4 regions of the Paenibacillus sp. GD4 genome follow, and region 4 is predicted to be linked to each of the others. Evidence: riboswitches for the same ligand, from Rfam matches in the RefSeq annotation. Region 4 holds a riboswitch; each other region holds the start of a gene.
What was found. A riboswitch is a leader RNA that binds a small molecule or an ion and turns the genes downstream of it on or off. The one in region 4 is predicted to bind cyclic di-AMP.
Positions count from the first base shown of each region.

Region 1: another riboswitch for cyclic di-AMP. It lies ahead of RAC89_RS10865 (resuscitation-promoting factor); the one in region 4 lies ahead of RAC89_RS08965 (stalk domain-containing protein).
Region 2: another riboswitch for cyclic di-AMP. It lies ahead of RAC89_RS17250 (TrkH family potassium uptake protein); the one in region 4 lies ahead of RAC89_RS08965 (stalk domain-containing protein).
Region 3: another riboswitch for cyclic di-AMP. It lies ahead of RAC89_RS11150 (C40 family peptidase); the one in region 4 lies ahead of RAC89_RS08965 (stalk domain-containing protein).

Region 1 covers NZ_JAVCYK010000001.1:2,308,092-2,311,280, forward strand. Annotated here, with positions in the region: gene rnmV (ribonuclease M5) at 46-603, opposite strand; gene RAC89_RS10865 (resuscitation-promoting factor) at 804-1,943, opposite strand; cyclic di-AMP (ydaO/yuaA leader) riboswitch at 2,216-2,401, opposite strand; gene RAC89_RS10870 (TatD family hydrolase) at 2,624-3,189, opposite strand, start outside.
Region 2 covers NZ_JAVCYK010000001.1:3,553,566-3,556,754, reverse strand. Annotated here, with positions in the region: gene RAC89_RS17255 (potassium channel family protein) at 1-407, opposite strand, end outside; gene RAC89_RS17250 (TrkH family potassium uptake protein) at 422-1,774, opposite strand; cyclic di-AMP (ydaO/yuaA leader) riboswitch at 1,844-1,983, opposite strand; gene RAC89_RS17245 (CPBP family intramembrane glutamic endopeptidase) at 2,237-3,189, shown strand, end outside.
Region 3 covers NZ_JAVCYK010000001.1:2,365,155-2,368,343, forward strand. Annotated here, with positions in the region: gene RAC89_RS11140 (hypothetical protein) at 1-226, shown strand, start outside; gene RAC89_RS11145 (hypothetical protein) at 354-821, opposite strand; cyclic di-AMP (ydaO/yuaA leader) riboswitch at 1,082-1,218, shown strand; gene RAC89_RS11150 (C40 family peptidase) at 1,223-1,693, shown strand; gene RAC89_RS11155 (cryptochrome/photolyase family protein) at 1,846-3,189, shown strand, end outside.
Region 4 covers NZ_JAVCYK010000001.1:1,920,785-1,923,973, forward strand. Annotated here, with positions in the region: gene purE (5-(carboxyamino)imidazole ribonucleotide mutase) at 1-142, opposite strand, end outside; purine riboswitch at 287-389, opposite strand; gene RAC89_RS08960 (DUF6483 family protein) at 502-1,218, opposite strand; cyclic di-AMP (ydaO/yuaA leader) riboswitch at 1,367-1,534, shown strand; gene RAC89_RS08965 (stalk domain-containing protein) at 1,535-2,356, shown strand; gene RAC89_RS08970 (polysaccharide deacetylase family protein) at 2,483-3,178, shown strand.

The sequences.
Region 1 (3,189 bases), 390 kb from region 4:
TTCGTTTAGGTGAAGCGATATCCTCGACCGCTTGTCCTTCTTTGCTCACTGCTGCAGCTCTCCTGTCTCTTTGTAAAATTGCTCAAGCGCCGCCTGAAACTCCTCTTGGGAGATTTGAAACATCCGGCACCGGTTATAAAACTGCTTACCGTTACAGTAGCCTATTCCTAACAGCTTGCCCATCCTCAGGCGACGGTCCGCCGCTTGCGGGTGAACAATCAGCCCGGCGTCCATAAGGTCCTCCCACGAAATTTCCGTAGCCTTGCTCTCGTAATCCGTTCGAACGTTATCCAGAGCCCGGCGAATGGCTTCCACCGAAGCATTCTCCACACCGATGTCTCCTTTACTCATTGCGTCCTCCTGCGTCAGGAAGGCATGCTTGCAGCCAGGTACTCGGGAGGCTATGATCTTGCGAATGCGCTCACCGGCATGATCCGGATCCGTGAAAACAATCACACCGCGCCTTTGCTGGGCCAGCTTAATGCGTTTGATGACGCTTTGGTTAATGGCGGAGCCCCCGGTTTCGATCGTCTCCGCTTCCACGGCTCGTTTGATGGCAACCGTGTCATCCTTGCCCTCTACCACAATGATTTCCTTGATCACGCGCTTCTTCAACCTCTTTCATGAAAAGCGAAAAAAGAAGAGGACCTGCGCCTTGTCGGACGCAAGCGATTGCCTCTTCTTTCCCACATTATCTATATCATGATTCTGCCCTGCCCTGCCGTAATGCATACAGGGCGGCTATCCGCTCATTTTCGCTGTTGAGCTCATACACGCAAGCGGTTTGATCCCGTCCATCACAATTAATCTGCTGTCGGCTTCTTCGGTCCGATGATATACATTGTGTACCCTCGTTTCGTACCAAAACGTTGGGCATTCTGTAAGCTGTCAAAGTAAAGATCGATGATATTTCCCTTGATCGCGCTGCCGGTATCCTCCGCACGGCGGAATCCGATACCTTCAATGTAAACCCACCAGCCCATGGGAACCACCTTCGGATCCACTGCAATGGTTCGGCCTTCTGTCACTTTCGTGCCTGAGGAAGTTATTCCGTATTGAGGGTGCTCTGCACTTTTCCCTGTCGATACGGCACTGGCGGTATAAGCTGTTACGGTGACGTTATTGATTACCTGCTTATAGCCGAAGGTAACGCCTGCTTTGGTTACCTGATCCACAGTGGGGGAGCCGGACGACAGCACAACCACCGGGTTTTTCGTACCTACCGCTACGATTTTCTTGATACTCTCGGACTGAACCTTTTCATCGACGATTTGCTCTGCTACGAGTACACCGTCTTCAAACACTTTTTCCTTGGTTTTCAGAACAACGCCCTCTTGACCTTCCTGTACGACTTGCTCTTTGCCCTTCAGCAGCTGGGGATCATTCTTCTTCACGGTCTCGAATGCAATCGATTCCGTAATTTCTTCCGTCTCTTTTTTCACTCTAACGATCTCGATGGCTGCACCGCCCGATAATGGCTCTCCCAATCCCGGCGACACCTTATCGAGCTCCCCTACGGCGATGTTCGATTCGGCAAGCGCGGCTTCCACTGTCTTCGCGACCGTGTACACCGTCTTCGTTTCTCCATCTGCCGTAACTTGAACCGGTATGGCCTTTTCGATGACAACACGGTCTCCCGACTTGACCGCACCCTGCAGCGGCTGAGATACCTTGTCATTCTGGCTTACGGCTATCCCTTGCTCATCCAGTATGCGCTGTAGAACAGAATGCCTTGTCTGGAACGTCTGCTCCTGACCGTCTACAACGATTGATACGCGCTTAGTGGCCGTACCGTACAACATCATTAAGAACATGAAGACAATAGCGAATGAAAGTAACGCAGCAACTGAAATCATACGCAAGTTTTCATGCTTCCATCGCAATGCGAAGGTCATGCTGGATGATCGTCTTACATGGGTTTGTTCATGAGTCACAACGCCCACTTGTTCGGTCCTCCTTCAAAGCCCCGCCGTCGACTATTTTGCATGATTCATCTGACGCGACTAAGGTTATTTGGTATTACCAAGGTCCAACCGTTATATCTGAACATCAGATCTTAAGACTTGCCCTTGTCCCCACCTCCTTTGATTCACTTGTATGAATCGACCGGGATGAATATCCCTAAGTGGACAACAAAAAACAAGCCAGAGAAGAGGAACCTTCCCGTGACTTGTTCTCATTTTAATCTAAAATGAAAAAGCAGCACACGACAATTGTTACCTCTCTCTTAACGCTTACGAGGTTAGCTGACGGATTCGGACATGAGAGTTGCCCTACTCAGAAGCTGCTGAGGCTTCTAAGATTCACCCCTGAAAATGCGTCTGCAGTCATATGGACTAGCTGCTGCATAACGCGATGCGGTTCCCCCGTTTCCCTTACGGAAACTCAGCGATGTTGGAAATTTGGTAATTTGTATTAAGTTAATATTGAGTTTACGATGGTACGGCTGAGTTGTAAAGTATACAAACTCGTGAAATTAGGGTTAATTTCACCCGATTTTCGCTATTATAGCCGTATTTTGCAAATAAACATACTTTCCTCTTCGTAAATCTCTTGATTTCACGAATTTGCTCCATTTATCCCTATTTCGACAAAAAAGGGCGTGGCCGAATGTGCACCTAATCTAGGTTAGTCTAAAAAGCTTGGACGCATTGTCGGATGTTATCCTTCCTAGGTCCTCCGTACTAATTCCCTTGATTTCCGCCGCGGCCTCGGCAACGTACCGGACATATGCCGATTCGTTCCGTTTGCCCCGAAACGGGTGCGGAGTGAGGTAAGGAGCATCCGTCTCAATGAGCAGACGTTCGAGCGGAACTTTCTCGAGCACCTCCTTCGGCTGCTTGGCATTTTTGAAGGTGACCGGCCCTCCGAACGAGATATAAAAATTCATATCCAGGCACTCCTTGGCGATTTCCCAGCTGCCGGAATAACAGTGCATCACGCCCCCTACCTCCGCAGCTTTTTCCTCACGAAGCACCTGAACGACATCCTGATGCGCATCCCGGTTATGGATCACAATGGGCTTTCCCACTTTGCGTGCCAATCTTATTTGATCGCGAAAGATGCGAAGCTGAATATCCTTCGTGCTCTTATCCCAATAGTAATCCAGTCCGATTTCACCGATTGCTACTACCTTAGGGTGCCGGCAAAGCTCCTCAATCCATTCAAGATCGCCTGGCTGCATGTCCG
Region 2 (3,189 bases), 1.6 Mb from region 4:
GGCGAAGCCAGCTGGTGCGCAACGCGAATGCCCATATCCCGCTCGGGGAAAATCACTCTGTCCACACCGAGCTTCTCCAGCACTTTGCCGTGCAGATCGGACAGCGCCTTGGCCACGACCTTCTTCACGCCGATATCCTTCAATAGAATGGCGGCAAGAATACTTGCCTGGATGTCGTCTCCGATGGCTACGACCACACAATCAAAATTCCGGATGCCGAGTGAGCGCAGCACATCCTCATCCGTAGCGTCGGCGACGACGACGTGCGTCAGCACGTCGCTCATTTCATCAACGGATTCTTCATCCTTGTCGATTCCAAGCACCTCGAACCCAAGCTTTACCAATTCCTTGGCGATGCTGGAGCCGAAGCGGCCCAGTCCGATGACAGCGTATTGACTTCTCTTCATTTGCGGTTGTTCCCCTATCCGATAGTAATTTTCCCTTCCGGGTATCTATATAGCTCTTTTTCCGTTTTCGGGCCGAGCGCATAAGCGAGCGTCAGCGGGCCGAGACGGCCGATAAACATCATGAGGCAAATCATCACCTTGCCGAAATCCGTCAAATCCGGTGTGAGGCCCATCGTCAAGCCTACGGTAGCGAAGGCCGACGTCACCTCAAATAAAATCATCAAGAAGTGGTGATCCTCTGTAGTGGACAGCAGCATCGACGCGAAGACGACCAGGAATAGCGCAAACAAGGTCAGCGTGATCGCCTTGAGGATCCGGTCCTTGCCTAAGCGATGCCGGAACATAACGATGTCCTCCTTGCCCCGGATCATGGCAATAACAGCCCCAATCAGAATCGTAAAGGTCGTCGTTTTGATCCCGCCCCCCGTCGAGCCCGGAGAAGCCCCGATGAACATCAGGATGATGATAAAAAATTGAGTGGCCTGCCGCAGGCCCGCGAGATCCACCGTGTTCGGTCCCGCCGTTCGAGGGGCAACCGACTGGAATAGGGAGCTGAGGATTTTACCTGATAAATCCAGGGACCCTAGTGTTCTCGTATTCGTGAACTCAAACAGGAAGATAACAACCGCTCCTAATCCTATGAGAAAAGCGGACATGCTTAGAACTACCTTTGAATGAAGAGACAGCTTTCTCAACTTGCGGTAATCGAGCAGATCCGATAAAACCACAAACCCGAGGCCCCCAAGCACGATCAGCGCGCAAGAGACAAGGTTGATCATCCAATCGTCGACGTAGCTCGTAAAGCTGGAGAATGGACCTGTGATCGGCCCGAAAATATCAAACCCCGCATTATTAAAGAAAGAAATTCCGTGAAAAATTCCAAACCAGATCGCCTGGCCCGGCTCCATGTCCATAGAAAACCGGATGGCATACAATACGGCACCCATAAACTCTATCGTAAGAGAATAATAAAGCACCTTGCGGATTAAGCGGACGATTCCTTCCATACTGCCTTGATTCATCGCTTCCTGCAAAATAAGCCGTTCTTTTAAGGAGATACGTTTACGAAGAGCAAACGCGAACAGCGTCGACATCGTCATAAACCCTAAGCCGCCTACCTGAATCAATGCAAGGATAACGATTTTGCCGAAGATGGTAAACGATGTCCCGGTGTCCACCACTACAAGACCGGTTACACAGGTGGCCGAGGTAGCCGTGAACAAAGCATTCAGGAATGACAGCGGCTTGCCCGTTGCCGAAGCGATAGGCAGAGTCAGCAAAATCGCTCCCGTCACAATAATCGCGGCGAAGCCCAGTACGAGTATTTGCGGCGGCGTCAGCTCAAATTTTTTCTTTAAACGTTCCACATATTGCACCTTCCGTCCGTTTTTTGAACAACAAAAAAGACACTGGAAGCCCAATGCCGTTTGTATTGGTTCCTGTAACACGCAAGCCTACGAGGTTAGCTGTCGGATTCGGATGTACAGGCACCCGTTCAGTATGCGGCCGCAGACTGAATTCACCCCTAATATCATGGTTCCCCCGTTTTCCATAGGAAATTCGGCTCTATGCAATTGATTTGAATTATAATCCTCCGTCTGTCGGAATACAAACCCCATTTTGCAGCGATTATTCGGCATATTCGGTGAACTTGGCGCTTCGTGTCGACCCAGCAGGGGCGTACGCTAGCTTTACATGCATTTACCGTCCCTTATCTCCGTCAATCATTGGATTTCCAAGATGAATGTATGCTACCTTAAGAGAATAAGATGTTTAGTAACGCATGCAGGGGAATTCATTATATATCATTCGATTTCAAGGAGAAGCCGATGCCCAAACGTTATCAAGATCCTTCGCTTTTGTGGTTAGCTGTAGTCGGTCTGGTATTGTATCTCGGAGTTACGTTTCTTACGCCCTTCATGGAACAGGACAAGCAGATGGAGGAGCAGCCGCAGGCTCCCACTCTAAGCAAGCAGCAGGCCGCGGAAACAGCCGCAGCCTTCGCTAAGAAAATGCTGTCCTTGACGGAGCCATACGACACGTCTACTTATTATCAGTCTCACACGGTAAGAAGCGGTTATTTGCAGAAGGAAAAGCTGACGGAAGCGTATGAGAAGCAGTTCGGGGACCGCCTTCCGATTGATTATTACGAGGTGGAAATCGGGGAGCAGGCAACGGGTACTACCTACTTTGTGGATGTGGATTATCACAAGGGGAATATACTGGCATGGCAAACCGTAAGGACCGCTTCTTCTAAAAGCAAAACGGTCAGCGCCGCTGCAGCCCCCCCCGACCAATTCATCGGTTCGACATTTGCGGAACAGGGGTATGTATTTAGTGATTTCACGCTGAAGGATGGCAAGCCCGCTGCCTCAGGAGAGCTGGTGTACGAGCACAAGCAATGGCGGATTGGAGAAGCACCGTTCCGTATTGCCGTGAAAGCCTCCGGAGAGCTCGTATCGCACTTCAAGCCGGGCTTTGCCGTACCGGATACGTTCATCGCCTGGCAGGAAGCGGAGGACCGGCAATCCGGATGGATGACCTGGATCAGCATGGGCGTATCCAGTCTGATGACGCTGGCTTCCTTGATTGTGATCATAAAATATCGGCGCGAAATCACTTTATCACGCGGACTGACCATGTCGATTGCTTTCGCAGCCATCTACATCACGAACAACTTCAACATGATCCCGGCCGTGCGCTCACAGCACGGAGCCGCCCCTTCGGGCGACGGAATCGGCTTTTATCTATGGATTATCAATATTTTCGTTGTGCTTGTCGC
Region 3 (3,189 bases), 440 kb from region 4:
CATGTACACGCTGCTCTTCTTCTTCCGCCATATCGGCATGATCGTCCTGCTCGGGGGGGCGCTCCTGCTCATGACCATGCTGCTCTCTGCTGCCGTCATGACCGCCTCGTTCCTTTGGGCAGGCTTCGTGGCTCTCATCGGGTTTCAGATCTACCGTCTTCTGCATATGTTCTGTAAAATGTGGGCTATCACGACGCAATACTCGCTATGGCAGGAGAAGGCGTGAAGACGTTCACGGCTATACGATAAAGGCGTACCGGTGGTGAGGGCTTGTCCCTCTCGCCGATACGCCTTTTTTTAACGATGGAGGCTTAGGTCCTCTTCATCTTGAGTGAAAGATCCGCGGGTACCGCTCACCGAAGTCTGATGGAACCGCCTACCGCCTTTGCGGACAAATAATAGCGAAGCCAATCCGCGAGCTGGTGCAGCTTGGTAATGTAATCGGCAGCATTCCCCGGGTAAGGCTCCCCTTGCATCAAATTCTGAATCGCCTGCTGCAGCTCCCATGCACGCTGATACACCTTCTGGAACAACTCCTCTTCCGTCTTCGGTTTATAGAGGTCCGTGCCGTGGGAAACCTCGAAGTCATAAACAATCATGCCGCGATAGTACGGATGAATATCCACGGCACCGGGAATCCGTTCGACATAAGCGAGTCCCGTCGCCTCCTGCGGAATCCAAAGCAGCGTGGTTTGTCGATCCTCCAGCTGCACAGTGTAAGCCAATCCTTGATTCAGCATAACCGGCAACGGATAATTTTGAATCTCTCCCCGCTTCACCTGATCCCAGAAATGCTCCAGAAAATTGATCGTTGTGCTCATTCCTTCATCCCGCCTATCGTGATACATGCTTAGCATTATTTTACCATAGGAACCAATATAGTGGGAACGACATTTTATTATCTTATTCGACTAATATCGACATTACTCAGCTGTAGTTCACGCCCTTTTTTTTGGTACCAGCATATACTGTCAACTTACAAAATTTCCGGTTTCTTAATTTTTGTTTATAGTTTGACAATATTGTGACAACGGAAGGAGAACCTCGATGTTAGTCGAATACATGTACACAGCAAGAAAAAAAGAAAATTTTGCCGAATTTCCGTTCGCGGAAAACGGGGGAACCACATTTGGGTGAATTGGTCTCGCTTCAGAGTGACCATAGGGAACCTTCAACCGAACCCTTAAGCTAACCTCGTAGGCACCGGAAGGGGAAGCAGCAGTTGAAAAAGCTAGTCGGTTTTGCACTCTCCATTGCTATGTTCTGTACCATTCAGGTGGGAAGCGCTTTCGCTGAAACCCCACTAAGCCAAGCTGTTAACGACGGATTGGGTTCCCCATACAAATGGGCCGGCACAACGAAGAAAGGCTTCGATTGCTCCGGTTACACCTCGTTCGTATTTGATAAGTTCGGCATCGATCTTCCTCACACGTCCAAGGGACAAGCTGAGAAGGGTACATGGGTGGACAAGAATGATCTTCGTGCAGGAGATCTTGTGTTCTTCAACACGGACGGCAAAGGAATCTCTCACGTAGGTGTGTATGTCGGAGGGGGTTCGTTCTACCACTCCGCTACGAACCAAGGCGTCGTCATCACCAAGATGAGCGACAACTATTACGCTAAGCGTTACGTTACGGCGCGCCGCGTTCTATCGGATGAGCAATACGAGCAGCTGATGACCGACGCGAATTAAGTCCAATGTAATCGAATGAAAGCCTTGTTTTTTATCCGTCCGTCTTCGGACCGCGGATCAAAAGCAGGGCTTTCTTTCTTTGATCTCTTTAGGGTAGAGTAAAGTACAGATCCGTAACCCGGTATGATATGTGGAAAGGAGTCGGATGAAGGATGATTCTGTTTCTTCACCGCAAAGATTTGCGTGTGGATGATCTGCCCGGATTCGACTATATTCGAGAACACCGCTGCCCCAGCCTGCATGTGCTGATTCTCGACCCGTTCCTGCTGCGGCAGGAGCGGTATCTCGAGCACAGCGGGATCAACTTCCTGCAGCACGCCCGTCGGCTGCAGGAGCAGTATGCGGCCGCGGGAGCCCGGCTGCATGTGCTTTGGGGGGAGCCGGCGGAAGTGGTGCGCCGGCTGCTGGCGGAGCATGAGGTGAAGGAGCTCGTGTTTCACGAGGACTTCACCCCGTATGCGATCGCCCGCGATCGGGCGCTGCGCGAGGTAGCGAGCGAAGCCGGTGTGGCCGTCACCGCGCTGCCCGAGCTGCCGCTCGTCGACCTGCGCGACTTCCAGCGCTGGTCGGGGCGGAGCGAGCCGTACAAGGTGTTCACGCCCTTCTACCGCAAGTGGTGCGACTACTTGCGGGAACGCTTCCGCCCGCCGTTCGCTGCGCACGTGCGGGAGCTGCACTGCGCGCCGCTGGCCGCGGGCGCGGCGGGGCTGGCTACGCTGCCTGCGGAGCCGGCAGCGGCGTTGGCAGGCGCGGCTTGCCCGGGGGCCGCGCCCGAGGAGGAGCTCGCCGCGTTCCTCGGCGAGCGTCTTGCCGGCTATGCCGGCGGCCGCGATCGCTACGCGAGCGATCGGACGAGCCGCCTGAGCCGGCACCTGAACGTCGGCGCGCTGTCCATCCGCGCCGTCTATGCGGCGCTGTCGGACAGCGGCGACGACGCCGAACCTTGGCGGCGCCAGCTGGCCTGGCGCGACTTCTACCTGTACCAGGCGCGGCTCGATCCGCGCTTCTTCACCTACGAGAAGTCCTATGACTTCTCTTCGCTGTCGAAGCATCACTTCTCTGCCTGGGCGGAGGCTCGTACGGGCATTCCCATCATCGATGCCGCGATGACGGAGCTGAACACAACCGGTTGGATGCCGAACCGGCTCCGTATGATCACCGCCATGTTCCTGACGAAGAACCTGCTGTGTCCGTTCACCTATGGTGAGCGGTACTTCCGCCGGAAGCTCAACGACTACGATAACTCGCTGAATCGCGGGGGCTGGCTCTGGTGCGCCTCCCTCGGCTTCGACGCGGCGCCGTACTTTCGCATCATGAATCCCGTAACGCAATCGGAGACGCACGATCCGAGCGGAACGTATATTCGGCGGTGGCTGCCGGAGCTGGCTCATCTGCCGGACAAGCTGATTCACAAGCCGCAGCCCCATGCCATTGTAGACCTCAGGGCATCCCGAGCCCGTGCGGTCGAGGTATACAAGGAGCTGCTGGCCGGGCGG
Region 4 (3,189 bases):
GAAACATCAGGTCCGGCGTGCGATGCGCGGAAACGACCTTTTTCTCGTAAGGCACGCCGAGCTCATCAAGTACGTCACACGCGTGCTTCATCGTCTCCCAATCCGACTGGCTTCCCATAATGACACCAACAAGAACAGACATCACGAACCTCCATCTAAAAATTTCATCTATTATGAAAACAAAAAACGCCCTGGGTGATAGAGTTGCAGCCTATGCAATCTACCGGCAGGACGACAAGAAGTACCCCTAAGCGCAAGCTAAGGCCGTGCATCGCGTGCCGACCTTTCCATTTCTTCGCTTACTCGTAGTCCAAAAATTTAAGGTTTTCGGGTAGAGACTTATCGGGCCATATTCCCGACATTATACGAGATGATTCGACGATATTCATACTGATTGTGGAGCATTTTGCCTTTTTAGTTTACCGCCATTCACATCGCATGTCAACATTAAAAACCGAACATTCAATATTTTATCAAGAAAAATAGTTCGCATTTCACAGTTCATTCACGCTTATTTTCCAGACGTGCCGAAACCTTCCGTTTCATTTCCTGAAGTTCCCTAAGCAGCTCCTCAACTTCCTCCGACGATAAGCCGCCTGCGGACAGCTCTTGCTCCGACAGTCCTGTCCATGGCTGCACCATCTCCGCTCCGCGGTATAACAGCTCTAGCAGCTGCTCCTCCTTCCCGCCACCTGAAATTGCTTCTATATAATGAAACAAAGCATCCTCCGCCTTCGCCCATCGGCCGGTTTCATTATAATAGGGGAATAGCAGAGTCAATAACCCCTCCGGCTTGCTCGACCGCTCTACCGGAATCAGTAACTCGTCAATTAATACGATAAAAGCGTCCCGCCATTCTCCCTCCAATGCATCAGGTATTCTTGCCGTCAGCAGCAGTTCGGCTGCCTTAAGCCTGCATTGCCGCGCCCCTTGAACCTCTCCGAGATCGTCGAGCAGTAAAGCCTCCGCCTTCAGCATATCCCCGAGCGCCAGAGTTTTCCCGAGATCCACCTCACCCGTTTTGGACAGCAGCAGAAGCAAATCCTTTACCGACAACGCCCTGACCAGGTCTGAATTCAAGCCTAGAAGCTGCTTCATCGCCTGGTTCAGAAGCGCCATCGCTTCCTCAAGCTGCCTGTTTTTCCTCAGGAACATCACCTTGTGGATCGCCTCGGCCGCCTGCTTGATGAGCCGCAATATATAATCCCGTTGATACATAATCTTCCCCTCTTCCGACAGAAAACGCGCTTATCTTCCGAATATACCTTATTGTACCACTGGCGCCCTGCTCATGGAAAAGCTTCTTCCAAATAGAGGGAGGATTTGGATGAATTTATGAGTTGAGCTCGAATTTATCCTGTGGTAAATTTAAAAAATGCCGAATCATACAGTTTTTCATGTACGTACGGGGGACGCATTACCCATGGGGTGAATGCTGCGCCGCGCGGCTTGGCAGCCGTAACGGAACGCAGCTAGGGAGCATACCTCTTCCCGAACCCGACAACTAACCTCGGAGGCAAATAGGAGGAACTCAATGTCACTTTTTTCTCGTACCAAAGGCTTTGCTTTGGCATGCGCTTTGGCGCTGCCGCTTGTTTTCGCAAGCACACCGGCTCACGCCGCACCGGCGCTCACCAACGATGATGTAAAGGTGCAGGTGAACGACAAGCTGGTGGTGTTCCCTGACGCACAGCCGTTTATCGACCCGGAGCAGCACAAGCTTCAGGTTCCGGCACGTATCATTGCCGATCAGCTTGGATTGAAGACGTCTTGGACCCAGAACGGCTCGGATATCCAGATCGCTTTATCCAACGAGAAAACGACCGTCTCTTTTACCTTAGGCAATCCAACCATTTCTATAAACGGACAAGCCTCCTCCCAAACGTACAATACGGCACTTATTGACGGTCGTGCTTATGTTCCATTCCGATTGATCTCAGATGCCTTTGGCATGATAGCTCAGTGGGATGGTACGAACCGGATCGGCATTTACGGCACCGACGGCAAATATTACGCTCCTGCGTGGTATGCACCCAAGTATGAGAAGGTCATCGAAGCGAAGGCAACCGCCTATACCGCTTCCCCTTCCGAGAATGGCTGGGGCGCCCGCGACTACATGGGCAACCCTCTGCAGCTCGGCACGATTGCCGTTGATCCCTCGGTTATTCCGCTTGGATCCAAGGTGTATATCGAAGGGTACTCGTTCGACGGTCTGCCTCAGGACGGGATGTTTGCTACGGCGACCGACGTAGGCAGCGCGGTGAAAGGCAACAAGATCGATATCTTCGTTCCTGTCAGCAAAAGCAAGGCTTACAATTTCGGCATTCAACAGGTTAAGATTTATGTGCTGAAGTAGGGAGAGAAAAGCAGTCTTCTGCATTCGTGGAAGGCTGCTTTTTTTTGCCTTAGGAGCTGCTTGCATAGAACGGTTGGCCGTTCCCCACTCTAATGAATAGATCTCATATCCGGAGGTGTACGTTAGATGAAGAAGCTCAGCCGTTTACCAATGTTGATGCTTGCTGCTTTATTAACCATGGGCAGCTCCTCCGCGAATCCGAACAGTGAGGTCGTGTGGAAGGTGGATACCGATCAGAAGCTGATCGCCATTACGTTCGATGATGGGCCGAACCCCCGCTATACCCCGCAAATTCTCGATATTTTGAACCAGTATCAAGCGAAGGCAACCTTCTTTGTATTAGGCAAAAGAGTACAGATGTACCCGAAGATCGCCATCCGTGAAGTGAACGAAGGGCATGAGATTGCGAATCACACCTTTGACCATCATTTTCTCAAAAACTACCCTGCCGAACGCCTCGTCGATGAGATCCGGCAAACGCAGGAGGTTATCTTCGATATAACTGAGCAAATGCCGCATGTTTTCCGGCCGCCGGGAGGCTTCTACAACGATACGCTGCTCCATTCGATGAAGGAGGACAAGCTCACGGTAGTCATGTGGTCCTGGTACCAGGATACTCAGGATTGGCGCAAGCCGGGTGTGGACAAGATTGTACAGACAGTGCTTGGCAATGTGCATAACGGCGATATTATTTTGTTCCACGACCTTGAGGGGGATTGCAGCCAAACCGTGGAGGCGTTGAAGCGGATTATCCCCGAGCTCAAACAGCAGGGCTATGAGTTTGTCACGGTATCCGATCTGATTTCGAGAACGAAAAAATAAACCCGAGTCCT